2 regions of the Streptomyces sp. NBC_00316 genome follow, and region 1 is predicted to be linked to the other one. Evidence: riboswitches for the same ligand, from Rfam matches in the RefSeq annotation. Region 1 holds a riboswitch; the other holds the start of a gene.
The links. A riboswitch is a leader RNA that binds a small molecule or an ion and turns the genes downstream of it on or off. The one in region 1 is predicted to bind glycine.
Positions count from the first base shown of each region.

Region 2: it holds a riboswitch for glycine, as region 1 does, so the genes downstream of both, gcvP (aminomethyl-transferring glycine dehydrogenase) here and gcvT (glycine cleavage system aminomethyltransferase GcvT) in region 1, are expected to answer to the same signal.

Region 1 covers NZ_CP108023.1:2,999,677-3,014,100, reverse strand. The annotation lists gene OG878_RS13270 (L,D-transpeptidase) at 168-1,421, shown strand; gene OG878_RS13265 (enoyl-CoA hydratase/isomerase family protein) at 1,509-2,276, shown strand; gene OG878_RS13260 (ATP-binding protein) at 2,528-3,043, shown strand; gene OG878_RS13255 (polysaccharide deacetylase family protein) at 3,449-4,279, shown strand; gene OG878_RS13250 (YVTN family beta-propeller repeat protein) at 4,279-5,487, shown strand; gene OG878_RS13245 (GNAT family N-acetyltransferase) at 5,507-6,145, opposite strand; gene OG878_RS13240 (EF-hand domain-containing protein) at 6,286-6,501, shown strand; gene OG878_RS13235 (terpene synthase family protein) at 6,578-7,588, opposite strand; gene OG878_RS13230 (L-serine ammonia-lyase) at 8,264-9,646, opposite strand; gene glyA (serine hydroxymethyltransferase) at 9,801-11,060, opposite strand; gene gcvH (glycine cleavage system protein GcvH) at 11,081-11,458, opposite strand; gene gcvT (glycine cleavage system aminomethyltransferase GcvT) at 11,528-12,643, opposite strand; glycine riboswitch at 12,789-12,886, opposite strand; gene OG878_RS13210 (AAA family ATPase) at 13,044-13,718, shown strand; gene OG878_RS13205 (enhanced serine sensitivity protein SseB) at 13,790-14,424, shown strand, end outside.
Region 2 covers NZ_CP108023.1:7,378,083-7,392,506, reverse strand. The annotation lists gene OG878_RS32880 (class I SAM-dependent methyltransferase) at 1-504, shown strand, start outside; gene OG878_RS32875 (PhzF family phenazine biosynthesis protein) at 589-1,410, shown strand; gene OG878_RS32870 (CPBP family intramembrane glutamic endopeptidase) at 1,470-2,249, opposite strand; gene OG878_RS32865 (substrate-binding domain-containing protein) at 2,434-4,224, shown strand; gene OG878_RS32860 (glutamate-cysteine ligase family protein) at 4,447-5,955, opposite strand; gene OG878_RS32855 (hypothetical protein) at 6,439-7,035, shown strand; gene OG878_RS32850 (DUF5999 family protein) at 7,355-7,561, shown strand; gene gcvP (aminomethyl-transferring glycine dehydrogenase) at 7,646-10,531, opposite strand; glycine riboswitch at 10,726-10,823, opposite strand; gene OG878_RS32840 (PRC-barrel domain-containing protein) at 10,935-11,303, shown strand; gene OG878_RS32835 (DNA polymerase IV) at 11,228-12,688, opposite strand; gene OG878_RS32830 (MerR family transcriptional regulator) at 12,745-13,359, opposite strand; gene OG878_RS32825 (bifunctional nuclease family protein) at 13,528-14,001, opposite strand; gene ftsR (transcriptional regulator FtsR) at 14,055-14,424, opposite strand, start outside.

The sequences.
Region 1 (14,424 bases):
ATGTTCCGAATCAAGTTGGGACGGAACAGTGACATCCGAGGGGGAGAACTCCGCACGGTCGGTGTGGTTGTCTTTCGATGAGCGCGCATGTGAGGCGCGCGGGGGTGGGAGCCTGCGGGCTCCCCGGGCCTTGGCGGGGCCAGGCCGTGTGAGGGGAGACGACCACTTTGAACGGGCAGCCGATATCGGGGACATCGGCCGGGACGAACAGCAGACGGCGTGGTCGGGGGACCACGGGGCCGGCGGCCCTGGTACTGGGCGCGTTGCTGTTGCTGGTGACGGCGTGCGGCGGGGGAGACACCGAGACGGAGAACAAGGGCAAGCCCGGTGGCGGGAGCAGGAGCGCGGACACGACCGCCTCGCAGGCGGTGGTGACCATCGCGCCGAAGGACGGCGCGGACTCCGTCGCCACCAGCGGTGCGCTCAAGATCTCCGCCGAGCAGGGCAAGCTGACGACGGTCAAGGTCGCCGACCCCAAGGGCGTCGAGATCGAGGGCAAGCTCGCGGCGGACGGCACGAGCTGGGAGCCCGAGCAGCATCTGGCCGCGGCGACGAAGTACAGCGTGCACGCGGTCGCCAAGGACTCCAAGGGCCGTGAGTCGGCGAAGGACACCACGTTCACCACGCTGGTCCCGAAGAACACCTTCATCGGGCAGTACACGCCGGAGGACGGCTCCACGGTCGGTGTCGGTATGCCGGTCTCGATCCACTTCACCCGTGGCATCACCGCCCCGGAAGCCGTCGAGAGCGCCATCGAGGTGACGGCGGAGCCGTCCGTCCCCGTCGAGGGGCACTGGTTCGGCAACGACCGTCTGGACTTCCGTCCGGAGAAGTACTGGGCCGCGGGCACCAAGGTCACCGTGAAGCTCAACCTCGACGGGGTCGAGGGCCGCCCGGGGGTCTACGGCAAGCAGGCCAAGACGATCTCCTTCACCATCGGCCGCAGCCAGGTCAGCACGGTCGACGCGGGTACGCACCGGATGAAGGTCGTCCGCGACGGCAAGGAGATCAGGAACATCCCGATCTCCGCGGGTGCGCCGGCGACCACCACGTACAACGGGCAGATGGTCATCAGCGAGAAGCTCCGGGTGACCCGGATGAACGGTGACACCGTCGGCTTCGGCGGCGAGTACGACATCAAGGACGTGCCGCACGCGATGCGCCTGTCCACGTCGGGCACGTTCATCCACGGCAACTACTGGGGCGGATCCGGCGTGTTCGGCTCGGTCAACACCAGCCACGGCTGCGTCGGTCTGCAGGACGTGCGCGGCGGCGGGAGCAGGACGGCCCCGGCGGCCTGGTTCTTCGAGAACTCGATCATCGGCGATGTCGTGGTCGTGAAGCACTCCCAGGACAAGACGATCCAGCCGGACAACGGCCTCAACGGCTGGAACATGTCCTGGGCCGAGTGGACCAAGTAGTCCGCGACACGCGGTCCGACAGCGGGCCCGGTGCTGTGACCAACGGCACCGGGCCCGCTGCTGTTAGCGCCGGTTAACCTGCCTCCCATGACCGTAACCCTCGAAGCAAGCGACGGCGTCGGCACGATCCGGCTGGACCGTCCGCCCATGAACGCCCTGGACGTCGCCACCCAGGACCGGCTGCGTGAACTCGCCGAGGAGGCGACCCGGCGCGACGATGTGCGCGCCGTCGTCCTCTACGGCGGTGAGAAGGTGTTCGCGGCGGGCGCGGACATCAAGGAGATGCAGGCCATGGACCACACGGCGATGGTCGTACGGTCCAAGGCGCTGCAGGACTCCTTCACCGCGGTGGCCCGGATCCCCAAGCCCGTTGTCGCCGCAGTCACCGGCTATGCGCTCGGCGGCGGCTGCGAGCTGGCACTCTGCGCCGACTACCGGATCGCCGCCGACAACGCCAAGCTGGGCCAGCCCGAGATTCTGCTCGGCCTGATCCCCGGCGCGGGCGGCACCCAGCGGCTGGCCCGGCTGGTCGGGCCGTCCAAGGCCAAGGACCTGATCTTCACCGGCCGTCATGTGAAGGCCGAGGAGGCCCTGGCGATCGGCCTGGTGGACCGCGTGGTGCCGGCGGCCGAGGTGTACGAGCAGGCGCACGCCTGGGCCGCCCGGCTGGCCAAGGGTCCCGCCCTGGCGCTGCGCGCCGCGAAGGAGTCCGTCGACGCGGGGCTGGAGACCGACCTCGACACCGGGCTCACGATCGAGCGGAACTGGTTCGCGGGCCTGTTCGCGACGGAGGACCGCGAGCGCGGAATGCGCAGCTTTGTGGAAGAGGGGCCGGGCAAGGCCAAGTTCCTCTGACCCAAGGCCAGTTGGGCACAGGCGGCCGCTGATTCATCCGTGCGGGCGGATTAGCTGAGCCTTAAGGCAACCTTAAGGCTCAGCACTCCGGTGATCGGCGCAATCCCGTTCGGGCGGCCTATATGCGCAGGTCGCAGGCAGTGTCGAGAGGTGCATTCTGCCAGCGGCATATGCCTATCGACCGCCGGAGAATGCCCGCTTCGGGGGTGGGGATTCCCGCGGAACGGCCCCGGAGTGCCCGTCGTGCGGCCATGATGGTGTGCATGGCGGGCCTGGAGGGTGTGGAGCAGCCGCGACAGCGCAGCGGTGCGACTGCAGCGCGCTGGATGCCGACTGTCGAGGACGAACAGGCGTTCAAGGCGCTCGAGTTGTTCGGGAATCCGACGGAGGGTGAGGTCCGGCTGCCCTCCCGGCCGGAGTCCGCGGCGACCGCCCGGCGGCTCACTTCGTGCGTGGTGCTGCGCCAGTGGGCGCTTTCCCCGCAGACCGGCGAACATGCCGTCCTGCTCGTCTCGGAACTCGTCGGCAATGCGGTGCGGCACACCGGTGCCCGGATTTTCGGATTGCGCATGCTGCGCCGTCGCGGCTGGATCCGGATCGAGGTGCGTGACCCCTCGCGCGGGCTGCCGTGTCTCATGCCGGTCCAGGAGATGGACATCAGCGGCCGCGGTCTCTTCCTCGTCGACAAGCTCTCCGACCGGTGGGGGGTGGATCTGCTGCCGCGCGGCAAGACCACCTGGTTCGAGATGCGGATCTCCGACCGCTGAGCCGGCGCCCCGCGGCCCTCCCCGGGTGATGCACGGAAGCCCCCGGTCTGCCGTGGTACGGCGCTTCGGGGGCTTCCGTGTGGGGGCCGTGAAATGGGGGGTGTATTCACGGCCGCGTAAGACGACCTGGCCCGGGTCAATGGGGGTCGTGGGACCGACTATGGCAGATGGGTGACCGTGAAGCCAAAGGTATCAACCGGCTGAAATTGCGCATATATGGACACTTCGCTAGTGAATCGTAGGTGTGATGAGTCACTCGCCTGGCAAAGTGTGAATGAATATGCGGCTAGAAGAGTGAATCGTTGATCATTTCCGTCATGGTGAGCGGGTTGGCGGATGCCCGGGAATCGCCGCGATGGTGATTGATTGGTATATGTCCGGCATTGCGCCCCTACTGTTCTGCTCATGAACGCCTCCGAGATGCCGGTGCACCGCCGCAGCGCACTGCGCGCGGGCGCAGGGGCAGCCGTGGCCGGCGCCCTCGTCGGCGGATGTACGGACGGGCGCGGCACCGCGGACACCGCAGGGAAGACCCCGGCCGGAACGCCCACGGACGCCCCTGCGCACGCCGCCGGCAGGAGTTCCGCGAGCGCCCCGTCCCCGCACCCCGCGCCCGCCCCGCATCGCTACCCCGGGCAGCCGGTCCAGATCGACCACGGCCCGCGCGACCGTCCCCGCGTCGCCCTCACCTTCCACGGCCAGGGTGACCCCGCCGTCGCCCGGAGCGTGCTCACCGAGGTGGAGCGCGCCCACGCCCGGATCACCGTCCTCGCCGTCGGCAGCTGGCTCGACGAGCACCCCGAGATGGCCCGCCGGATCCTCGACGGGGGCCACGACCTCGGCAACCACACCCAGCGGCACATCGATATCTCGGCGATGGGCGAGGCGGCGGCGTACGCGGAGATCACCGGCTGCGCGCAGCGGCTGCGCCGGCTCACCGGCTCCATCGGCACCTGGTTCCGCCCCTCGCGCACCCGGTCGGCCACCCCGCTCGTCCAGCGCCTCGCGCGCCGCGCGGGCTACCCGCACGTCCTCTCGTACGACGTGGACTCCCTCGACTTCACGTCTCCCGGTGCCGCGGCCGTGACCCGCAAGGTCGCCGGGGAGATCCGCAACGGGTCGGTGGTGAGCCTGCACTTCGGCTATGCGGACACGGTCGCCGCGCTGCCTCTCCTCCTCACCGAAATCGACCGCCGCCAACTGCGCGCGGTGACGACCACGGAGCTGCTGACCTGATGCCTCCCTCCACCAAGCGCACCGCAGCACTGCTCGGGGGCGTCCTCATCGCCGCACTCGCGGGCTGCGGCATCCCCGCCGGGAAGGGGAAGGGCGAAGCTGCCGCACCGCCCGTCGGGCCGAAGGCCGCCGCCCGGGCGAACGCCACCCCGCAGCACGTCGCCCCGCCCGTGCCGCCCGGACTCGCCGGGATGCCGCCGGTGCTCGACTCCACGGACGTGTACGCGGCCGACCGGCCCGGAAAGCTCTCACCGGACGTCAGGAACTTCCCGGCGCGGGTGTACGTGCCCAACACCAAGTCCGACACCGTGTCGGTGATCGACCCCAGGACCTACAAGGTCATCGAAACCATCCCGGTCGGCCACCAGCCGCAGCACGTCGTCCCGTCCTGGGACCTGAAGACGCTCTGGGTCAACAACGACCTCGGCGACACCCTCACGGCCATCGATCCGGCGACCGGCAAGGCAGGCAGGACGGTCGCGGTCTCCGACCCGTACAACCTCTACTTCACGCCGAACGGCACGTACGCCGTCGTGATGGCCTCGATGGACCGGCAGCTGGTCTTCCGTGACGCGCACACGATGAAGACGGTCAAGACGGTTCCGGTCCACTGCGCGGGCGTCAATCACGCCGACTTCTCCATGGACGGCCGGTACTTCATCGTCTCCTGCGAGTTCTCCGGCGAACTCCTCAAGGTCGACACCGCGAGGATGAAGGTCGTCGCTCAGCAGAAGCTGCCGTTCAAGGGCGCGATGCCTCAGGACGTGAAGTTGTCGCCTGACGGCGGGACGTTCTACATCGCGGACATGATCGCGAACGGCATGTGGGTCCTGAACGGGCAGAAGTTCACCACCCCGAAGCTGTTGCCGACCGGCAAGGGGGCCCACGGACTGTACGTCAGCCGGGACTCCAAGGAGATGTACGTCACCAACCGCGGTGAAGGCTCCGTCTCCGTCTTCGACTTCGCCAGGAACAAGCTGACGAAGAAGTGGCGCCTGCCGCACGGCGGCAGCCCCGACATGGGCGGCGTCTCGGCGGACGGCAAGGTCCTCTGGCTGTCCGGGCGCTACGACGCCGAGGTGTACGCGATCGACACGGCCACCGGCAAGCAGCTCGCCCGGATCCCGGTGGGCAGCGGACCGCACGGACTCGCCGTCTACCCGCAGCCGGGCCGCTACTCGCTCGGCCACACCGGAGTCTTCCGCTGACCCGTCGCGGGCCCGCCGCTCATCCCGCGATCAGCAGGGCCTCCGAGCCCACCGGCCGGTAGCCCGCCGCCTGGAACGTCCGCACGCTGCGGGCGTTCCCCGGCGACTGCTGCGCCCACACCACCTCGTCCGGCACCAACTGCCGGGCCGCCCGCGCCAGGCGCTCCCCGAGCCGCCGGCCACGTGCCTCCTCCGCCACCTCGACCGCCGCCTCCCAGCGCCCGGCGACCCCACGGCCGAGAATCAGCACCCCGCCGTCGGCGGCCCAGACCCGTACCTCGTCGCGGTACTTCATCGCCCGGGCGACCCGCGGATGTTCCGGGTCCGCGATCTCCCGCAGTCCGATCTCCGGGTCGCCCGGCAGCGCACCCGCGACCGTCAGCAGGTCGATGGTGTTCATGTGCCGGCCGGTGCGGGCCAGCAGTGTCCCCAGGAAGTGCGGGTTCATCGTCGCGGCCAGCGGATCGCCGGGGGTGGCGGCCAGCGCCGCCCGTACCCACGCCGGATCCTCGTCGGTGAACACCACCGAGTGGGCGGTGAGGGCCAGCACCCCGGCGTCCCGCGCGTTCGGCTGGGCCACCACCGTCGTGCCCCCGTCGGGCGGCGGGAACCGTCCGTGCGCCGCAGCGGTCAGGATCTGCGCCAGTGCGTCGGTCATGAAGCGGTCCACTCCCCGGTCCCGGGCTCCGTCCGCCGTCCGCGGACACCCCACCATGATCGGCGATGGCCGCCGCGATCGGCACCGGTCGCGCCCGTTAATCTGGCCCCGTCAGTTAGGCATCATGAAGGGGCGGAACAGTGGCGGACATCGAGTCGGCGCGCAAGGCATTCGAGCGGTTCGACGTGAACGGCGACGGGCTGATCTCGGCCGCGGAGTACACGAGCGTGATGGCGCAGCTGGGTGACCCCTACGTCACCGAGCCGGTGGCCCAGGCCGTCATCAACTCCCACGACGGGAACGGCGACGGTCTGCTCACCTTCGACGAGTTCTGGGCCGCCCAGAACAAGGGCTGATCGCCGGAAGGCCCCCCGGCCGTGGCCGGCCGGGGGCCGATCCCGGATCAGGCGGATCCGGTCCCCGGCCGACCGGTCAGGCGGCGAAGTTCCGGGACAGAGAAGCCTGTTCGTCGATCTCCATCAGGTCGGGGCGGGTGTACCGCTCCGCCCGGGCGTGGTAGTCGAAGTCCCCGCGGACGAGCCCCCGGTAGTCCTGGACGCAGCGCTCGAGCGCCGCGCGTGCAGGTCCTTCGATCCGTGCGGCCTCTATTTCCTCGACCAGTTCCTTTTCCGCTCGCTGGACCCGGTCTGCGATCCACGCCAGCCATACCCCGGCCTCGTCGACGGCTTGCTGGAGTGACCCGCCGCGGTCCCGTTGAATGAGCCGGACGGTATTGTGCTCATAACCGAGCATGGCTTCCTTCTCGAACGAGCAGATGTCGTTGCAGAGCCCCGAGTGATCGGCCACCGCATTGCGCAGTGCGATATATGCGGGAAGGGAGCGGGCGGATTCCGGGAGATCTATTCCGGCGGTGATTTCGTGCAGGTCGAGGAATGGCTGCATGGCCACCGAGTCACGACGGTGCTTCACGAAGTCGACGGTGCTCGGCACGTGGCCCGCGGCCCGGTCGACGGCCTCCGCGTAGTACGTCCACAGCCAGGCGACCGTGTCCCTGCGGAACTGCCGGACCCAGCGCGGCGACCGTCCCTCGCAGGTCCGCAGCATCAGACCGTCGAGCGCGTGCTCCATGGGGCCGCTCGGTGCGCCGGCCCCGTCGAGTACGTCCACCAGTCGGGTGATGGCCTCCTCGCACATGCGCGGATTGCGGCCGGCCGGGCCGTCGTCGAACTCGTCGTCGACCAGGAACGCCCAGAAGAGCCACTGGCAGAAGAGGTCGAGATGCTCCTGCGAGGCGCCCGGGAATATCAGGGATATCCAGAGTTCGGGACGCGTCCGGATCATTTTCTTGCGGGCCACCGGGGACAGGACGAGATCGCTTTTAGCCGCCCATTCCCAGGCGGCTTCCTTGGTTGTCTGAATGCCTGGATTGCAGCCCGTGCTCTCGAACGGCATATGGAATTCTGGAAGCGCAATTTTGCTCATGTTACCCCTCGTCTGAACGGTACGAACAGGGAATGGGAATGAGTCGCTCTTACGAATCAGTGCGGGTGCGCGGGCCATCGATTCACGGGGAGCTCATCGCTGTCCTCTTTCCTCCGCCGGGGCCGGGGCATCGGAGCCGGGCCGCTGACCCAGGCGGCAAACCGCATACGTACAGCGATCGCGCCACCACTCGTCGCGTCCAGTGAACCCCCAGAGCGCAGTGGATGGAAGCAGTTTCTGACCGAAACTGCTTGATCGTCGCGAACGCCTGCTCGCTTATGAGCAGTTGGTGAACCTGTGGGTTGAGTGACTTCGCTGGTCGGCGGGCCGGAACTGGCCTGTCCGTCCGGGGGGTGCACTTCTTTGACCGCCCGCCCGCTCCCGCGTCGGCAACCTTTGCCGCCCTCCCTCTTGACTACGGACAAATAGGGAGGAAACTAGCAAATACACCAGGCACCGTTGAGAGCCGCACCACCGGTGGAGACGTTCACCGGGTGAGTGACCCCCAGCTCGGCAACTGGCCAGGCCCCCGGCAAGGCACGTATCGATATCGGAACCGTCGGCGACGACTGAAGATTCCGGATCGGCACGAAGGACCGGGGGCTGCTGTATGTGCGGGCACGGGAGCCCCGACCGGCGCCGTACGACACGAAGGCGCTGACCGGGGCTACGGCGTCAGCACTCGATGATGTTCACCGCGAGCCCGCCGCGCGCGGTCTCCTTGTACTTCACGCTCATGTCCGCGCCCGTCTCCTTCATGGTCTTGATGACCTTGTCGAGGGAGACCTTGTGGCTGCCGTCGCCGCGCAGTGCCATCTTCGCCGCGGTGACGGCCTTCACCGCCGCCATGCCGTTGCGCTCGATGCACGGGATCTGGACGAGGCCGCCGACCGGGTCGCAGGTCAGGCCGAGGTTGTGCTCCATGCCGATCTCGGCGGCGTTCTCGACCTGCTCGGCGGAGCCGCCGAGCACCTCGGCGAGGGCGCCGGCGGCCATCGAGCAGGCGGAGCCGACCTCGCCCTGGCAGCCGACCTCGGCGCCGGAGATCGAGGCGTTCTCCTTGAACAGCATGCCGATGGCGCCCGCGGCGAGGAGGAAGCGGACGACACCGTCCTCCTTCTCGGCCTCGGTGGCGCCGCCTGCTGCGAAGTTCATGTAGTAGTGCAGCACGGCCGGGATGATGCCCGCGGCGCCGTTGGTCGGGGCGGTGACGACGCGGCCGCCCGCGGCGTTCTCCTCGTTGACGGCCATGGCATAGAGGGTGATCCACTCCATCGCATGGGCCTGCGGGTCGCCCTCGGCGCGCAGCTGGCGCGCGGTGTTCGCGGCGCGGCGGCGGACCTTGAGGCCGCCGGGCAGGATGCCCTCGCGGGACATGCCGCGCGACACGCACGCCTGCATGACGCGCCAGATGTCGAGCAGACCGGAGCGGATCTCGTCCTCGGTGCGCCAGGCGCGTTCGTTCTCCAGCATCAGCGAGGAGATCGACAGGCCGGTCTCGCGGGAGATCCGCAGCAGTTCGTCGCCGGTGCGGAAGGGGTGCTTGAGCACGGTGTCGTCGAGGACGATCCGGTCCTCGCCGACCGCGTCCTCGTCGACGACGAAGCCGCCGCCGACGGAGTAGTACGTCTTCTCCAGGAGCAGGGCGCCCTCGTGGTCGTACGCGAAGATCGTCATGCCGTTGGCGTGGTACGGCAGCGCCTTGCGGCGGTGCAGGACCAGCTGCTCGTCGGCGTCGAAGTCGATCTCGTGCACGCCGAGGAGGTTGATCCGTCCGGAGGTGCGGATCTCGGCGACCCGGTCGTCGGCGGACTCGACGTCGACGGTCCGGGGGGACTCGCCCTCCAGGCCGAGCAGGACGGCCTTGGGGGTGCCGTGGCCGTGTCCGGTGGCACCGAGCGAGCCGTACAGCTCGGCGCGTATCGAGGCGGTGTGGGCGAGCAGGCCCTCGTTCTTCAGCCGGCGCGCAAACATACGGGCCGCGCGCATCGGGCCGACCGTATGGGAGCTGGACGGGCCGATGCCGATCGAGAACAGGTCGAAGACCGAGATGGCCACGGGTGACTCCTAAGGGTTGGTAGACGTCGTTGTCTGCCGGGTGGTGCGGTACGGACCGGTCGGCCCGAAGAGCAGCGGGACAAGGGATGGGGCACCGCGCTCACTGTCCAGTGTGCGTGGTGCCCCGCCCCAAACGTACGAAAAGTGACCCGGACTACTTCAGGCCGGGGTACAGCGGGAACTTCTCGGCCAGCGCGATGACGCGGGCCTTGAGGTCGTCGGCGTCGTACGACGGCTTCAGTGCCGACGCGATGATCTCGGCGACCTCGGTGAAGTCCTCGGCCTGGAAGCCGCGGGTGGCCAGGGCCGGCGTGCCGATCCGCAGCCCCGAGGTGACCATCGGCGGCCGCGGGTCGTTCGGGATGGCGTTCCGGTTGACCGTGATGCCGAGCTCGTGGAGCCGGTCCTCGGCCTGCTGGCCGTCCAGCTCGGAGTTGCGCAGGTCGACGAGGACCAGGTGGACGTCCGTGCCGCCGGAGAGGACGGAGACGCCGACCTCGGTGACGTCCGGCTGCACCAGACGCTCGGCGAGGATGCGGGCGCCGTCCAGGGTGCGCTGCTGGCGCTCCTTGAACTCCTCGGTCGCCGCGACCTTGAACGAGACCGCCTTGGCCGCGATCACGTGCTCCAGCGGACCACCCTGCTGACCGGGGAAGACAGCGGAGTTGATCTTCTTGGCGAGCTCCTGCGTCGAGAGGATCACGCCACCGCGCGGACCGCCGAGGGTCTTGTGCGTGGTGGTGGTGACGACGTGGGCGTGCGGCACCGGGTTGGGGTGCAGTCCCGCGGCCACCAGGCCGGCGAAGTGCGCCATGTCGACCATCAGGTACGCGCCGACCTCGTCCGCGATGCGGCGGAAGGCGGCGAAGTCCAGCTGGCGGGGGTACGCCGACCAGCCGGCGACGATCAGCTTCGGCTTGGACTCCTTGGCGAGACGCTCGACCTCGGCCATGTCCACGACACCGGTCTCATCCACGTGGTACGGGACCACGTTGTAGAGCTTGCCGGAGAAGTTGATCTTCATGCCGTGGGTCAGGTGACCGCCGTGGGCCAGGTTCAGACCCATGATCGTGTCGCCCGGCTTCAGCAGAGCGAACATCGCGGCGGCGTTGGCCTGCGCACCCGAGTGCGGCTGGACGTTCGCGGCCTCGGCGCCGAACAGTGCCTTGATCCGGTCGATGGCGATCTGCTCGACCACGTCGACGTGCTCGCAGCCGCCGTAGTAGCGGCGGCCCGGGTAGCCCTCGGCGTACTTGTTGGTGAGGACGGAGCCCTGGGCCTCCATGACCGCGACCGGAGCGAAGTTCTCCGAGGCGATCATCTCGAGGGTGGACTGCTGACGGTGGAGCTCGGCGTCGACGGCGGCGGCGACGTCCGGGTCCAGCTCGTGGAGGGAGGAGTTGAGAAGCGACATCTGGTGGTCCCTTGGGGTCTTTAGTTGCCGGAGAACTCGGTGTACTCGTCAGCGGAGAGCAGGTCCTTCGGCTCCTCCGTGATGCGTACCTTGAACAGCCAGCCGCCCTCGAAGGGAGCGGAGTTCACCAGCGCCGGGTCGTCCACCACGTCCTGGTTGGAGGCGACGACCTCGCCGGTCACCGGCGAGTACAGGTCGCTCACGGACTTGGTCGACTCCAGCTCGCCGCAGGTCTCGCCCTCGGTGACCGTGTCACCGACCTCGGGGAGCTGGGCGTAGACGACGTCGCCGAGCGCGTTGGCGGCGAACTCGGTGATACCGATCGTGGCGACACCGTCCTCGACGGCCGACAGCCACTCGTGCTCCTTGCTGTAACGCAGCTGCTGGGGGTTGCTCATGGTCTGAATTCTCCTGTACGTGGGGGAGTGCTGGTGAACAGTGGTCTTAGGGGGTGAGACGCGATTACGTCACTTCTGCCGCTTGTAGAACGGCAGCGACACGACCTCGTACGGCTCGTGGCTGCCGCGGATGTCCACTCCGACGCCCGCGGCGCCGGGCGCGGCGTGCGCGGCGTCCACGTACGCGATGGCGATCGGCTTGCCGAGGGTGGGGGACGGGGCACCGGAGGTGACCTCGCCGATGACCTGGCCCTCGGCGACGACGGAGAAGCCGGCGCGCGGCACCCGGCGGCCCTTGGCGATCAGACCGACCAGCTTGCGCGGCGGGGCGGTCTCGGCGCGCTCGGCCGCGGCCTCCAGCGCCTTGCGGCCGACGAAGTCGCCCTCCTTCTCGAACTTCACGACCCGGCCCAGACCGGCGTCGAACGGCGTCAGCTCGGTGGTCAGCTCGTGCCCGTACAGCGGCATGCCGGCCTCCAGCCGCAGCGTGTCGCGGCAGGACAGACCGCACGGGACCAGGCCGTGGGAGGCGCCTGCCGCGGTGAGGGCCTGCCAGAGCTGCTCGGCGTGCTCGGGAGCGACGAACAGTTCGAAGCCGTCCTCGCCGGTGTAGCCGGTACGGGCGATCAGCGCGGGCACACCGGCGACGGTGCCGGGCAGGCCCGCGTAGTACTTCAGACCGTCCAGGTCGGCGTCGGTGACCGAGGCCAGGATGGCGGGGGACTCGGGGCCCTGGACGGCGAGCAGCGCGTACGCGTCGCGGTCGTCGCGCACCTCGGTGTCGAACCCGTCGGCGCGGGCGGTCAGCGCGTCCAGCACGATCTGGGCGTTGCCGGCGTTGGCGACGACCATGTACTCGGTCCCGCCCAGGCGGTAGACGATCAGGTCGTCCAGGATGCCGCCGTCCTCGGCGCAGATCATCGTGTACCGGGCGCGGCCGACGGCGACGGTGGCGATGTTGCCGACCAGTGCGTAGTTCAGGAACTCGGCGGCCTGCGGGCCGGTGACCGTGATCTCACCCATGTGCGACAGGTCGAAGAGGCCGGCCTTCGTGCGCACCGCGTTGTGCTCTTCGCGCTCACTGGCGTACCGCAGCGGCATGTCCCAGCCCGCGAAGTCGGTCATGGTCGCGCCCAGCGAGCGGTGCAGGGCGTCGAGGGCGGTGAGACGGGGGGCGTTGCTCATGAGGTGTGGCTCCCAGGGCATGACGGCGAGGACGATCCCTCCCCATCTGTCATCGGAACCTGAGAGGTTCGCCGAGAGACCCCTGAGGGGTAACGGCTTGCACCTTGGGTGGAGACGCGCACGGCGGCTCGCTTTTCAGATCTGCCTCATCCACGCGGTACGGGGCCTGAGAGATTCAAGGGAGGATCTTGCTCCTTCGGCGCCCGGCACGAACAGTCACCGGAACTCTCCCGCGCGGATTCAAGCGGCCTTTATGCAGTTGGCCGGGTCATCATCGCACGCATTGCGGAAGAGTGGAGCGTCGGTACCCCATGGGGGAAACGACGGGTGGCACGGTTGTCTCGCATTGCCTTTTCTTTACACTTCGTGAGCAGTGTGCTTGACCGACAGGGGGAGGCCGATGACATTGCAGCGGTACGCGACGACCGCGGGGGTCGCGCACGGCGCGATGCCTGCGCAGGCGGGCACACCCGTCCGGGAACGGCTCGGCACGCACGCACCCGTCGTGCGCGATCTGCGCGAGCGCGGCGGGCGCAGCCCGCGCGGCCTGCACTTCGCCGCGGGCGATGTGGTGGTGGTCTCCGGGCTGCCCGGCAGCGGCAAGTCGACACTCATCCGGCGGACGGTGGCCGTACGGGCCATCGACTCCCAGGACACGCGGGACCGGTGGGCAGGGCGGATGCCCCGCTTACTCCCGTACGCCCTCTACCGCCCGCTCGTCCGCGTCGCCCACTACTGGGGACTGTGGCGCGCGCTGCGCTCCGGTGACTCGGTGGTGGTCCACGACTGCGGGACCCAGGCGTGGGTACGGAGGTGGCTCGCCCGTCATGCACGGCGCCGCGGCCGTGTTCTGCACCTTGTGCTGCTCGACGTCACCGCACAGGTGGCGAGGGAGGGCCAGCGCGAGCGCGGCCGCGGAGTCTCCGGTTACGCCTTCGCCCGGCACCGCAGGGCCGTCGGCCGTCTGCTGCGGGACACCGAGGCCGGCACCCTGCCGCGCGGCTGCTGCTCGGCGGTGCTGCTGGACCGGGAGGCTGCCGGGTTGCTGACCCGGATCACGTTCGCGCGGATGTAGGGGCTTCCGGCGCGCGGGGGCGCACCGGAGTTACTGTTCTGCCGCAAGGTATGGGGTGAGAAGGGGAAGCAGTGGACATTCCGGCACAGGTCCAGGTCCATCCGCAAGGCGGATGGCCGGCCAACGAGCTCGAAGAGGTGCTCGGGGCCTCGCTCGGCATCCCGGAGGCGGGCGGCCGGCTCGTCGAGGTGCTCGGCCGCAGCCACCTCTGGGTGCCGCTCCCCAACGGTGGCGGCCCCGACGCCCCGTCGCTCGACCTGCCGACGGTGGAGATCGAGGGCGCCGCGTACGTCCCCGTCTTCAGCTCCGAACAGCAGTTCCTGAGCTGCGTGGGTGCCCATATGCCCTTCACCGTGGCGCCCGCCCGTGAATTCGCCCGCGGACTGCCCCCGCAGCTCGGTATCGCGGTGAACCCGGGCGGCGCCGTCGGCATGCCACTGCCGCCGCCCGCCGTCGCCGAGCTCTGCCGCACCGGACGCACCTCGCTGGACGGACCGGCCAGCGGCGGCCGGGTGCGGCTGTACGAGCCGGACTGGCAGGAGGAGCCCGTCGACTTCCTCGCCGCCGCGGCCGGCGAATTCCAGGAGACCGGCGTCGTGCGCACCGCCCGCCGGGCGCTGGCCAGCATCGAGGGCGGCGCCCCCGTCCTCTTCATAGGAGTCGAGTTCTCGACCTGGGACGGCGCCGGCCGCAACGCCCCGATGGA
Region 2 (14,424 bases), 4.4 Mb from region 1:
GATCCGCCGCCTCCCGGCGCCTTCCACCTGGTGCATGCCCGGCTGGTCCTGGTGCACGTCACCGACCGCGCCGAAGCACTGCGCCGCATGATCCAGGCGCTGCGCCCCGGTGGGGTACTCCTCCTGGAGGACGCCGACCCCGGGTTGCAGCCGTTGTTGTGCCCCGACGAATCGGGCCCCGAGCAGCGCCTCGCCAATCGCCTGCGGTCGGGCTTCCGTGAGCTCATGGCGGCCCGTGGCGCAGACCTCGCCTACGGCCGGACCCTGCCGCGGCTGCTGCGCGAAGCAGGTCTCGACGATGTGCAGGCCGACGCGTACTTCCCGATCACCTCACCGGCGTGCGCCGTCCTGGAGGCCGCCACCGTGCGGCAGATCCGCGACCAGCTCGTGACGTCGGGTCTCGCCGACGACGAGGAGATCGACCGGCACCTGGCGAACGTCGCCACCGGGCGCCTCGATCTGGCCACCGCTCCGCTCGTCTCTGCGTGGGGGCGCCGGCCGTAACCCTCGGGGGGCACGCACCGTCCCAGGCCGGAATCCCCGAATTGGCCTTGGCCTGCGGCGCTCCGCACGCTCTACGGTCGAGCCATGAGGATTCGCATTGTCGACGCGTTCACCGACCGCCCTTTCACCGGCAACCCCGCGGCCGTTCTGCTGCTGGACTCCGACGCCTTCCCCGAAGCCGGCCGGCTCCAGCAGGTCGCCCTGGAGATGAACCTCTCCGAGACCGCCTTCGCGCACCCGCTGCCGCCGGGCGGCGAGGCCGACTGGGCGCTGCGCTGGTTCACCCCGGCCACCGAGGTGGACATGTGCGGGCACGCCACGCTGGCCACGGCCCACGTCCTGCACACCACCGAAGCGGCGAGCGGAACGGTGCGCTTCGCCGCCCGCTGCGGAATCCTCACGTCCACCGCCCACCCGGACGGCTCACTCACGCTCGATTTCCCCACGGCACCGCTCACGGCGGCCGACGCCCCGGCCGGACTGGCCGCCGCCCTGGGCGCCGAGCCGCTGTCCATCCATGACACCGGCGACCACATCGGCGACCTGCTCGTCGAGCTGGCCGACGAGACCTCCGTACGCGCACTGGCCCCGGACTTCGCCGCGCTGGCCTCCTGCTCGCGGCGCGGCATCATCGCCACCGCCGCCGCCGAGGACCCGTCCCGTGGCTACGACTACGTCTCCCGCGGCTTCTTCCCCCGGGTCGGCATCGACGAGGACCCGGTCACCGGCAGCGCGCACACCGCACTGGCCCCCTTCTGGTCGGCCCGCTTCGGCCGGGACGAACTGACCGGCCTGCAGGCCTCGGCCCGTTCCGGCCTGGTGCGCACATCGCTGCGCGGCCCGCGCACCCTGCTGACGGGCAGCGCGGTGACGGTCGTCGACGGCGAACTGCTGACCACGCTCTGACCGGCGCGAACGGGTGCGTACGGAGCGATCCGCACGCACCCCTTCCTCCGCGCCCCTGCTCATGGCGTCGGCAGCCACCCCACTTTCCCTGCCAGCAGCGCGTACCCGACGAACGCCCCGATGTCGAGCAGCGCATGCGCCGCGACCAGCGGGCCCACCCGCCCCCAACGCCGGTACAGCAGCACGAAGACGACGCCCATCACCATGTTGCCGATGAAGCCGCCGATCCCCTGATACAGGTGGTACGAGCCGCGCAGCACCGAACTCGCCACCAGGGCGGCCGTCGGCGTCCACCCCAACTGCCCGAGTCTGCGCAGCAGGTACCCGACGACGATCACTTCCTCCACCACGGAGTTCTGCAGCGCGGAGAGGATCAGGACGGGGTACTTCCACCACACGTCGGGGAGCGACTCCGGGACCACCGTGAGGTTGAACCCGGCGGCCCGCGCCACCAGATAGAAGGCCAGCCCGGCGCTGCCGATGCCCGCCGCGATCAACGTGCCGCGCCCCAGGTCCGACCGGGGCCGGCTCCGGTCGAAGCCGATGACACGCAGGCTCGTCCCTTCCCTGATCAGCAGATGCGCCACCAGCGCGACGGGGACCAGAGCCGTGGCGATTCCGAAGAGTTGCCAGGCGAGATCGAGCCAGGGCCGCCCGGGCGCGTACGAACTGTTGAGTGTCGCGGCCTGGTCCTTCAGACCACCCGGTTTTGTCAGTGATCCGACAAAACTGATCAGGGCGGACACCCCGCTGGCACCCAGCGAGAGAGCCAGTACCAGCACCGTTTCGGATCGCAGGATCCTCCGTGGCACCGCCTCCCCGGGGAAAGATTCAGCCACCCGCCCCTCCTCCACCTGTACACCCGCCTTCAGTTGTGCATTCGCGTCTCATCCCGCTCCCCGTCCCGCTAGGGTCTCGAATGCAGGTACGAAGATCATGCGCGACAGGCCGGGGGACAACCACCATCGGTGAGGGTGTGGTCCCCCTTTTCCTTGTTCATCCTCAAGGAGAGGCACCACCGACATGGGACGCCACAGCTTGCCCGACGACTACGCGAGGCGAGACGGCGGGGGCGGTTCCCGGCCACGCCGCCGACGCACCGTCGCTCTCGCCACGATGGTCGTCCTCGCGGTGGCGGCAGGTACGGCAGTCGCGGTCCAGGGCGGCCTGTTGTCCTTCTCCGAGTCCTGCGAGGACTCCGCGGTACGGCTCTCCATGGTGGCCTCCCCCGACATCGCCCCCGCCGTGCATGCCGTCGCCGACCAGGCACGCAAGGACGGCGTCCGATCAGACGGGCGCTGCCTGTACGTCCAGGTCGTCGCCCGTGACTCGTACAAGGTCGCCGATGCCCTGTCGGCCGGCACCCGCACCCCGGACTACCAGGTCTGGCTGCCCGACTCCGACCTCTGGCTGGACCGCGCCCAGGGCGGCGGCAACAGCATTCCGATCACCCCGGAGGACTCCATCGCCTCCTCCCCGGTGACCCTCGCCTTGCTCCCGTCGGCTGCGAAGACCCTCGGCTGGCCGAGGAAGAAGTACTCCTGGGCCGAGTTGACGGCCTCGGCCACGGAGTCGGACAAGGTACGCCTCGGGGCGGCCGACCCGGCCCGCAGTGCCACCGGTCTGCTGGCCCTCACCAGCATCGCCGCTTCGTCCGACGAGCAGGGCGGAGACAGCGACACCCGGGTCGCGGCCACCGCCAAACTGCTCGCGCAGCGGATGTCCGACGGCGACACCCAGGTGCTCGAGACGCTGGCTCAGGACGACTCGGGCGCCGAGGGCGGCAATCCGCAGCGCAATCAGGCGGTGCTGCTCTCCGAGCAGGCGGCATTCGCCCACAACGCCGCCTCGGCCGGGAGCGGCAAGCTCGATCTCTTCTACCCGAAGGACGGCACACCACTGCTCGACTACCCGTACACGCTGGTCAACGAGACGAAGCTGAGCACCGACGAGAGCCGTGCGGCACTGCGGTTCATGACACTGCTCGGTCAGGAGAGCGCCCGGCACACCCTGGCGGAGCGCGGCTTCAGGGCGACCGACGGGACGACCGGCGAGGCGGTGGTGGCATCTGCGGGCGGCCGGGCACCGCAGCCGTACGCCACCCCGTCCGCCGTTCCCCCGTCCACCGAGGCGCTCCAGGAGACGCTCGGCATGTGGACGATCACGGTGCAGAGCGCGCGGCTGACCACGGTCGTCGATGCCTCCGGTTCCATGGCCACCATCGTTCCGGGGCGCAATCAGTCCCGGATGGATGTCACGAAGGCGTCGTTGATACAGGCGCTCGACCAGTTCACCCCGAACGACGAGATCGGTCTGTGGGAGTTCGCCACCACGCTCGACGGCGACAAGGACTACCGCACGCTGGTGCCGACCGCCCGGCTCGGCGACCCGGTGAAGGGCGGCGGCACGCACCGCGAGAAGCTCGCTGCCGCGTTCTCCGCGCTCCAGCCTGTGCCGAATGGTGCGACGGGCCTGTACGACACCACGCTCGCTGCTTACAAGGCGGCTCAGGCAACTTATGTGAAGGGCAAGTTCAACGCCGTGGTGATCCTCACCGACGGCTCGAACCAGGACTACCGCTCCATCTCGCGCAGCGGCCTGATCTCGGAGCTCAAGCGGCTCGCCGACCCGGAGCGCCCGGTACCGCTCCTCGCCATCGCGGTCGGTCCCGAGGCCGACCGCGAGGAGGTGGACGAGATAGCCAAGGTGACCGGCGGAGGCGGGTACCAGGTCACCGACCCTGCCGACATCCAGGCCGTCATTCTCCAGGCCGTGATGACCGCCGGACAGAGCAGCCTCGACGCCCAGGAGTAGCCGCCGCTCGGCCGGGAAGGGCGACGAACGGCGGCCCGGGACAGTGACGACGCCGGCCTGACGGCCGTCCCGTCATCCCTGATGGATCAGCGCGCGCGCATCGGATGTGGTGCACTCCAAGGCGGATGGGCTCCCTCATACGGGGCGCATTCGGGCGTTCCGGCAACGCGCCGAGGTGCCGCAGCTGCCGTCGTACGCACGCCAGGAACTGCGGGACAGCCCTCAGGAACCGTCCGGGAAGCCCACCGGCCAGGTGTGCACCGGCTCGCCACTGTGCATCAGCTCGGCGTACCGGCGCGTGGTCGCCGCGAGCGCCGCTTCCCGTCCGAGCCCGGCGTCCAGCCCGCAGTGATACGTGTCCGCCTGCCAGGACGCGCCGTTCACCCGGCGCTTGCAGCGCTCCTCGATGACCGCCAGGTAGTGGTCGCGGTCCGCGGGCTCGATGTTCCAGGCATCGAGCCCCGCCGCGGCGAGCGGCAGCAGTTCGTCCCGCACGAGCTCGACGGCCGGCACCCGGGTCAGCCCGCCCGCCCGCCCCGGGCGGGGCCAGATCAGCTGGGCGTCGATGCCCCTGCGGCAGGCGGTTTCGAAGTTCTCGGCCGCGGCGGCGAACGGCAGCCTGGTCCACACCGGACGGGGCTGTTCCGCGAGTGCCCGTACGAGACCGTAGTAGAACGCGGCGTTGGCGATCACATCGGTGACGGTGGGGCCGGCGGGCAGGACGCGGTTCTCGACCCGGAGATGGGGTACACCGTCGGCCAGCCCGTACACCGGCCGGTTCCAGCGATACACCGTCCCGTTGTGCAGCACGAGCTCCTGGAGCCCCGGTATTCCGCCCTCGTCGAGGACCCGCAGCGGGTCCTCCTCGTCGCAGATCGGCAGCAGCGGGGGGAAGTACCGCAGATTCTCCTCGAAGAGCTCGTAGGCCGAGCCGATCCACCGCTCGCCGAACCAGGTCCTCGGGCGCACCCCCTGGTTCTGCAGTTCGGGCGGCCTGGTGTCGGTGGCCTGCTGGAAGAGCGGCGGGCGGGACTCCCGCCACAGCTCCCTGCCGAACAGGAAGGGTGAGTTGGCTCCGAGGGCTATCTGGACGGCGGCGACGGCCTGGGCCGCGTTCCACACGTCCGCGAACCGTGCCGGGGTCACCTGCAGATGCAACTGGACGGAGGTGCAGGCCGCTTCGGGCGTAATCGATGTGGAGGTACAGACCAGTCGTTCGACACCTTCGATATCGAGCGCGAAATCCTCGCCGCGCGCCGCCACCATTTGATCGTTCAACAGTGCGTAGCGGTCCCCGTCCGAGAGGTTCGCCCGTACCAGGTCCTGACGGCCGAGGGTCGGCAGTATTCCGATCATCACGATTCCGGCAGCGATCTCCCCTGCCTTCCTGTGGGCATATCCGAGACCGGTCCTGAGCTCCTCGGCCAGTTGATCGAATACGCGTCCGTCCAGGCGGTGCGGGACGATGTTCACTTCCAGATTGAACATCCCGAGTTCGGTCTGGAAATCAGGGCTCGCGATCCGCTCGAGGACCTCCGCATTCATCATCCGCGGCAGACCGTCCACCCCTGCCAGATTCAGCTCGATCTCCATGCCCATCAGATTGCGCGGCCGGTCGAACCTCCGCTCCGCCAGGAGCCTCCCCAGCCCCTCCAGGCACAGGTGGAGCTTCCTCCGGTACCTCTGCCGATCGGACAGGTCAAAGGTGCCCGCGACGACCTTCTCCCCCATCGAAGCGTCCCTCCTCGAGTGGGCGGCCCGCGCCCCAGGCCGCTCGCGTCACGGTCGATAATGCCCAGGGCAGGTGATCGATAACGCCCCCACGGACAGCGCGGACCGAGTAATCTGAGGACGGCGGCCCGGGGCACATTCCGACGGCATGGAGCACTGCGCAGTTTCCGCCGCGAGGCGGGTGGTGAAAACGCCGACGTGTTTCGGCCGACCGCGGCCGGGAAAAAACACCAGGCAGCAACTGCGCCACGCACGCCGAATCAGCAGATTCTCCGCATAATAAAGTCCGGATACCGCCTTGCCGGCAATAGCTGCGGCGGCTAGCGGAAACACCGTGTGAACACCTGTCGTATAAACTCCGCGGACGAGGCAGAGAGTTGACGCACCGGCCCAGTCACCGGCCCCCTCTGGCCCCGCACGCCGACAGCGCCGTCTGCCCCAGCCCACGCATCACCGTGTCTCCGAAGTGAGAGGCGACCCACTATGCCGCTGCATGTACCCCCGGCTCCCGCGCCCGCCCTGCGCAGCGTCCTCGCGGCACTCGGTTCACCCACCGCAGTCCGCGAGGCCCGCACCCCCGCTCTCCGGTCCGTCCAGGGACCGCTGAGCCCCGAACTCCCGCTCCCCGTCCATGTGCTGGACCGGATCGGCCCGAGCGGGGTCGCACCGCGCACGAGCCTGGCCGGGTGGCGCTTCCTGATCCGCAGCTCGGAGCGGGCCGTCGCGGCGGCCGACACCATGCTCACCCCGGACGGCTGGACCTTCTCGCACTTCTTCGAGGGCCCGTACATCGCCTCGACCGAACTCGCCCTGCGCCAGGCGGAGACGTTGACGCCGCACTACCAGCCGCGTCTGCTGTCCATCCCTGAGCTCTACATGCTGACGCTGTGGCTGCACGAGGACATCGAGGCCGACGCGTCGGCCGGCGCCCTCGCCCCCACCGATCTTCTGGTGCCGCTGGCCCCCGCACCACCGGGCATCGCTGCACACCGTCCGCACCGGGTCGCCGATCTGCTCCCCGTGATGACCCTGCGCATCACCCCGGGCCGCTCCGGCCCTCTGCTCGGTTCACCGGCCTGACCACAGCCCGCCTCCGGCTCGCCGTACTGTGCCCCGCCACCGTTTCCGGTGGTGGGGCACAGTACGGCGCAGGGGCACTCGGGGCCATCCGGACTAGTCCGGTCCGGCCACTCCGAACCACCCGAAGGGACAGTGCAGTTGTGTTGAACCGTCCGGCCGGGTGACGCGTCATGAGAGTAGGACAAGCGCTGCTGCGAAATCCCTGCGGATTGACGCCCGTGGGGCAACACTGGGACCGGACCGATTGATACGGGGGGCGGCCATGAACACATCGTCAAGCCGCAGGACACTCACTACAACGCAGCGAAAGAACCCATCCATGTGCCAGCACCAGCCACCCTGCCCGTCCGCAGACTCAGCCGACCGGGAAGCCGCCCGCCTCATGGCGCACCACCCGGAACAGGGCTGGAGTCTGCTGTGCAACGGCGTCCTGCTCTTCGAGGACACCGGTGAGCTGCTCCCGGACGGACAGATCATCGCCCCGCACCGTCCGCTGGACGCCGGCCGGGTGATGAAGGCCGCCTGACGCGGCCCGTACGAACAGGGGCCGGCCCGGAGAAGATCTCCGCACCGGCCCCGACGCATGTCCGCGTCACACCCCAGGGGTGGTTCAGTTGTCGTACTCGTCCAGCGGCGGGCAGGAGCAGACGAGGTTGCGGTCACCGAACGCACCGTCGATCCGGCGCACCGGCGGCCAGTACTTGTCGGCGGCCGAGACGCCGGCCGGGAAGACAGCCTCCTCGCGGCTGTAGCCGTGGTTCCACTCACCGCCGACCATGGCGGCCGTGTGCGGGGCGTTGCCCAGCGGGTTGTCGTCCGCACTCCACTCGCCGGAGGCGACCTTCTCGATCTCCTCACGAATGGCGATCATCGTGTCGCAGAACCGGTCGAGCTCGGCGAGGTCCTCGCTCTCGGTCGGCTCGATCATCAGCGTGCCGGCCACCGGGAAGGACATGGTCGGCGCGTGGAAGCCGTAGTCGACCAGACGCTTGGCGATGTCGTCGACGCTGACACCGGTCTCCTTGGAGATCGGCCGCAGATCCACGATGCACTCGTGCGCCACCAGACCGGCCGGGCCGGTGTACAGGATCGGGTAGTGCGGTTCCAGACGCTTGGCGATGTAGTTGGCGGCGAGTACGGCGACCTGCGTCGCACGCTTCAGACCCTCCCCGCCCATCAGGCGTACGTACGCCCACGAGATCGGCAGAATGCCGGCCGAGCCCCACGGAGCGGCCGAGATCGGTCCGACACCGGTCTCGGGGCCGGCGGCGGACTGCAGCGGGTGGTTCGGAAGGTAGGGCGCGAGGTGCGCGCGCACGCCGACCGGGCCGACACCCGGGCCACCGCCGCCGTGCGGGATGCAGAAGGTCTTGTGCAGGTTCAGGTGCGAGACGTCGCCGCCGAACCGGCCCGGCTTGGCGAGACCGACCAGCGCGTTGAGGTTGGCACCGTCGACGTACACCTGACCGCCGGCGTCGTGCACCTCGGCGCAGATGTCGGCGACGTGCTCCTCGAACACACCGTGCGTCGACGGGTACGTGATCATGAGCACGGCCAGCTCGTCGCGGTGCTGCTGGATCTTGGCGCGGAGGTCCTCGACGTCGACCTCGCCGTCGTCGGCGGTCTTCACCACGACGACCTTCATGCCGGCCATCACCGCGCTCGCGGCGTTGGTGCCGTGCGCGGAGGACGGGATGAGGCAGACGGTCCGCTGCTCGTCACCGTTGGCCCGGTGGTAGGCGCGCACGGCCAGCAGGCCGGCGAACTCGCCCTGCGAGCCGGCGTTCGGCTGAATGGAGACCGCGTCGTAGCCGGTGACCTCGGCGAGACGCTCCTCCAGCTCACGGATGAGCGTCAGGAAACCCTGTGCCTGCTCGGCCGGCGCGAACGGGTGCAGCGCACCGAACTCGGGCCAGGTGATCGACTCCATCTCCGTGGTCGCGTTCAGCTTCATGGTGCAGGAGCCCAGCGGGATCATGCCGCGGTCCAGCGCGTAGTCGCGGTCGGCGAGCTTGCGCAGGTAGCGCAGCATCGCGGTCTCGGAGCGGTGCTGGTGGAAGACCGGGTGGGTGAGGAAGTTGTCGGTGCGCAGCAGGGCCTCGGGCAGCACGTCGGCGGCCGAGGCGTCCAGCGCCTCGATGTCACCGTCGGTGCCGAAGGCGGCCCAGACGGCCTCGATCTGCGAACGCGTGGTGGTCTCGTCGCACGCGAGGGAGACGACGTCGGCGTCGACGAGCCGCAGGTTGACCCCGCGCTCGCGGGCGCCGGCGACCACCTCGGCCGCCCTGCCGGGGACCCGCACGGTGAGCGTGTCGAAGTGGACGCCCGTTTCGACGTCGACGCCGGCGGCCCGCAGACCCTCGGCGAGGATCGTGGCGTAGCGGTGCGTGCGCCGGGCGATCGTCCGCAGCCCGTCGGGGCCGTGGTAGACGGCGTACATCCCGGCCATGACGGCGAGCAGCACCTGAGCGGTACAGATGTTGCTGGTGGCCTTCTCACGGCGGATGTGCTGCTCGCGGGTCTGCAGGGCCAGCCGGTACGCCTTGTTGCCGTCCGCGTCGACGGAGACACCGACCAGGCGGCCGGGCAGGCTGCGGGCGAACTTCTCGCGTACGGCCATGAAGCCCGCGTGCGGGCCGCCGAAGCCCATCGGCACACCGAAGCGCTGCGTGGTGCCGACGGCGATGTCCGCGCCGAGGTCGCCGGGCGAGGTGAGCAGGGTCAGGGCCAGCAGGTCGGCGGCGACGGTGACGATCGCGCCGAGCTCGTGCGCCTGGTCGATGACGGGCTTGATCTCCCGGACCGCACCGGAGGCTCCCGGGTACTGCAGCAGCACGCCGAAGACACCGCGCTCGGCGATCTCCGCGGGGATGCCCTCGGTGAGGTCGGCGACGACGACCTCGACACCGGTCGGCTCGGCGCGGGTCCGGATCACGGCGACGGTCTGCGGCAGGGCGTCGGCGTCGATCAGGAAGACGCCGTTCCTGACCTTGCCGACACGCCGCGCGAGCGCCATGGCCTCCGCGGCCGCGGTGCCCTCGTCGAGCAGCGAGGCACCGGAGGTGGGCAGCCCGGTGAGCTCGGCAACCATCGTCTGGAAGTTGAGGAGGGCCTCGAGGCGGCCCTGCGAGATCTCCGGCTGGTACGGCGTGTAGGCCGTGTACCAGGCGGGGTTCTCCATGACGTTGCGCAGGATCACCGGCGGGGTGAACGTGCCGTAGTAGCCGAGTCCGATCATCGGGGCGAGGACCTGGTTGCGGTCCGCGAGGGAGCGCAGCTCGGCCAGGACCTCGGCCTCGGTGCGGGCCGCCGGCAGCTGCAGCGCCTCGGCGCTCTTGATGACATCCGGCACTGCGGCCGCGGTCAGGTCGTCGAGCGAGCCGTAACCGACCTGGGCGAGCATCTTCGCCTGCGCCTCGGCATCGGGTCCGATGTGGCGCTCTTCGAAGGGGATGCCCTGCTCCAGCTGGGAGAGCGGAGTGCGACGGGGGGTCATGGTGGAGGCCTCCTGGTCTGTCACGACCTGCGAGGGGCACCGCGGCGCGGGTGCCCTGACGGCCTCCCCCTCTGTCATCTCAACCTGAGAGCTTCACCGGCCCGCCCAGTGGCGTACCGGCTTTCACCGTCGGTGAGGAAGGGAACCGTCCCGGCATCTGCCGCCACGAAACCCGCCCTGCTTTCCAGAGTGACCTCGTCCATGCGGTACGGGGGCCTGAGAGATTCCGGGGAGGATTTGCTCCTTCGGCGCCTGCCGGATGTGCTCCGGTGGACTCTCCCGCACGGGGTCATCAGCCATAGCCAGCCTACCAGCGGGGTTCGTGTTCGAGTTCTCGAGTGGCCGATACCCCGGATCTGCACTTTCGTAGTGGCTGTGGAGTAGCCGCGACCAAGGAGGGACCGTGCAGACCGACATCGATCCGCGCAGCCTGATCGGCCGCAAGGCGTTCGACCGCGCAGGCACCAAGATCGGCACCGTCGACGAGGTGTATCTCGACGATGCGACCGGTGTACCCGAGTGGGCCGCCGTGCGCACCGGGCTGTTCAGCAGGGATGCCTTCGTCCCGCTGGAGCCGAGCGAATTCGTCGAGAACTCGCTGCGCATCCCCTTCGACCGTGCCCTGATCAAGGACGCGCCCGACTTCGGAGTCGGCCGCCATCTCTCACCGGAGCAGGAGCTGCAGCTCTACCGGCACTACGGTCTGGACTCGCCGCCCGAGGAGCCGGCGCCGGACCGCGACTTCGGCAGGCTGGCCGGCCAGGACGAGTAGTCCACGGGGTCGCGCACCAGCGGCAGCGGGTCGGCGGGCTGCAGCTCCGGATCGTCGACACGGAACGTGCGCACCCGGCCGGGCGGCGACTCGGGTTCTTCGAACCGCACCGTCACCCGGCCCACTCCGCTGCCCTGTACCCACCCGTGGCCGAAGGTGTCATGGCGTACGTCGTGCCCGGCGGGCCACCGCCGGGCCGCGAGCTGCTCGGCGGTCACCTGCTCCTGTGCACCGTCCGCCGGGGCCTCCCCGCGGTCGGCCGCGCCCGCGCCCGGGTCCTCGCGGGCCGGGTCCTCGGGCGCGGCACGCTCACCGGCCGCCTGCGCGAAGAGATCTTCCTGGGTGTAGTCGGCGAGCCCCGTGACACCCACCCCGAGGAGCCGTACGCCTCCGGTCGTGTCCACGGCCTCCAGAAGCCGCGCAGCGGCCTCTCTGACCACCGCGGGGTCGTCCGTGGGGCCCCGCAGCGTCTCGGACCGCGTGAGCGTCGAGAAGTCGTACCTGCGGACCTTCAGCACCACGGTCCGTCCCGACCGCTCCGCTCCCCGCAGCCGCTGTACACACCGGTCGGCCAGGCGCTCGACCTCCGTCCTGACCCGGACCCGGTCGTGCAGGTCCACGTCGAAGGTGTCCTCGACCGAGACCGACTTCGCGTCGCGCTCCGCGACGACGGGCCGGTTGTCGTACCCGAGGGCCATCCGGTGCAGGGCGACGCCGTGGGCCTTCCCGAGCAGTCTCACGAGCTCCGCCTCGCCCGCCACGGCCAGGTCATTGACCGTGGTCATCCCAGCGCGCCGCAGATGGTCCCCGGTGGCCGGTCCGACACCGGGCAGGATCCGTACCGACATCGGCGCGAGCAGTTCGCGCTCGGTGCCCGGCTCGATCAGCAGCAGCCCGTTCGGCTTCGCCTCCTCGGAGGCGATTTTCGCCAGCATCTTGGAGCCCGCGAGGCCCACCGAGCCGGTGAGTCCGGTGACCGCTCTGATCGCTTCGCGCAACTGCTCACCGATGGCCTGCGCGGACGCGGTGTCGTCCGCCACCCCGCCGGCCTCCAGGTCGACGAAGGCCTCGTCCAGGCTGAGCGGCTCCACCAGGGGCGAGAGCTGCCCGAGCAGGTGCATCACCTGGTCGCTGACCGTCCGGTACAGGGTGAAGTGAGGCACCAGATAGGCGGCATGGGGCGCCAGCCGCCTGGCCTGGGCTGTCGGCATCGCCGAGTGCACCCCGAAGCGCCTCGCCTCGTACGACGCGGTGGCGACGACCCCGCGCGGCCCCAGCCCGCCCACCACCACGGGCTTGCCGCGCAGACTCGGCTTCGCCGCCTGCTCCGCAGAGGCGTAGAAGGCATCCATGTCGAGATGCAGGATGGTGGGCGCGGCTCTCACATCAATCGATGCTGCCCTACACCACTGACAATCGCCGCGCTCCGGATCCGCCCCCGTCAGACGGCGCGGTTGCGCCGCCGTGCGAGTTCGTCGGTGGGATTGTTGCCGATCAGCGTCTCGCCGGTGTCGACCCGCTCGCCGTGCAGCTGCGACAGTGCGGCGTCGACATCGTGCCAGACCACCCCGACCGCGATACCGAAGACCCCCTGGCCCCCCTGGAGCAGATCCACGACCTCGTCGGGCGAGGAGCATTCGTAGACGGTCGCACCGTCACTCATGAGCGTCATCCGCTCAAGATCCCTGAATCCCCGGGCCCGCAGATGCTGGACCGTGGTGCGGATGTTCTGCAGGGCGACGCCCGTGTCGAGGAAGCGCTTCACGATCTTCAGCAGGACGACGTCCCTGAAGCTGTAGAGGCGCTGTGTGCCCGAGCCGTAGGCCGGGCGCACGCTCGGCTCCACGAGCCCCGTGCGCGCCCAGTAGTCGAGCTGCCGATAAGTGATCCCTGCTGCCGCGCACGCCGTCGGCCCGCGGTAGCCGATGTCGTCGGCCGCCGCCCCGTCGCCTACCAGGGCCGCCGGCTGAACCGGTTGCCTGATGGTGTGGCCGGCTGTACTTCCGTGCTGCCGATACGGCCCACCTGCTGCCGTACCGTCGCCGCTGCTTCTCACGCCGACCTCCGTCCTTGACCTGCCATCTCGAAGGTAGGCAGTCACCCGGGGTGCGTCAACGATCGCCACACTCGGCACGCCGAGTGATAATCACCCTGAGAGTGGTTTCCCGTGTCTCCTTCCCGGGAAAGGCTTGTCGGATGCGCTGACGGCTACCCCGCAGGACGGTCACTGACTGTTGGTACCGAAGTCCTCCGGCGAGATCTGGTCGAGGAACTCCCGGAACTTCTCGACCTCATCCTCCTGCTCGTCCGGGATGGCGATACCGGCGTCGTCGAGCACCCCGTCACTGCCGTAGATCGGCGTGCCGGTGCGCAGCGCGAGCGCTATGGCGTCCGACGGACGCGCGCTCACCTCGACCCCGCCGGCGAAGACCAGCTCCGCGTAGAAGACCCCTTCGCGGAGGTCCGTGATGCGGACCTCGGTGAGCTCCTGGCCGAGGGCCTCGAGCACATCCTTGAAGAGATCATGGGTCAGCGGCCTGGCCGGAGCCATGCCCTGCTGCGCGAAGGCGATCGCGGTCGCCTCGCCAGGACCGATCCAAATGGGGAGGTACCGGTCGCCTCCCACTTCACGCAGGAGCACGATCGGTTGGTTGGAGGGCATTTCCACCCGGACACCCACAACGTCGAGCTCGTTCACACAGCAACCCTAGGACGTGCTCGGCAGGTTTGGGTAGTCGGGCTCCTCCGTGATCAGTGGAGTCTGATCCGCAGAGCCGTCTGCACAAGCGCCGAATGAAGCCGTACGGAGAGCTCCGCAAGCTCCTTCGCCGTGGCCTCCGCATGTGCTCTGGTCTGCGGATTCCGGTGTCGGCGCAGAGGCGCCACCACCTGTTCGATCAGCCCGGCCTCACGCTCCGCGGCCCCTCTCATGGCCCGCAGATGACGCGGTTCCAGACCGAATCGCCCCAGATCCGCCACAAGTTTGGCCACGGTCACGGTCTCGGCGTCGTATCCGCCGTCCGCCGTCGGAGCGACGAGGCCATACGACTCCCACTCCTCGAGGTCACTCTCGGTGACCTCGGCGGCCGCCAGCAGCTCGGCACGGCCGATCCGCGCAGCA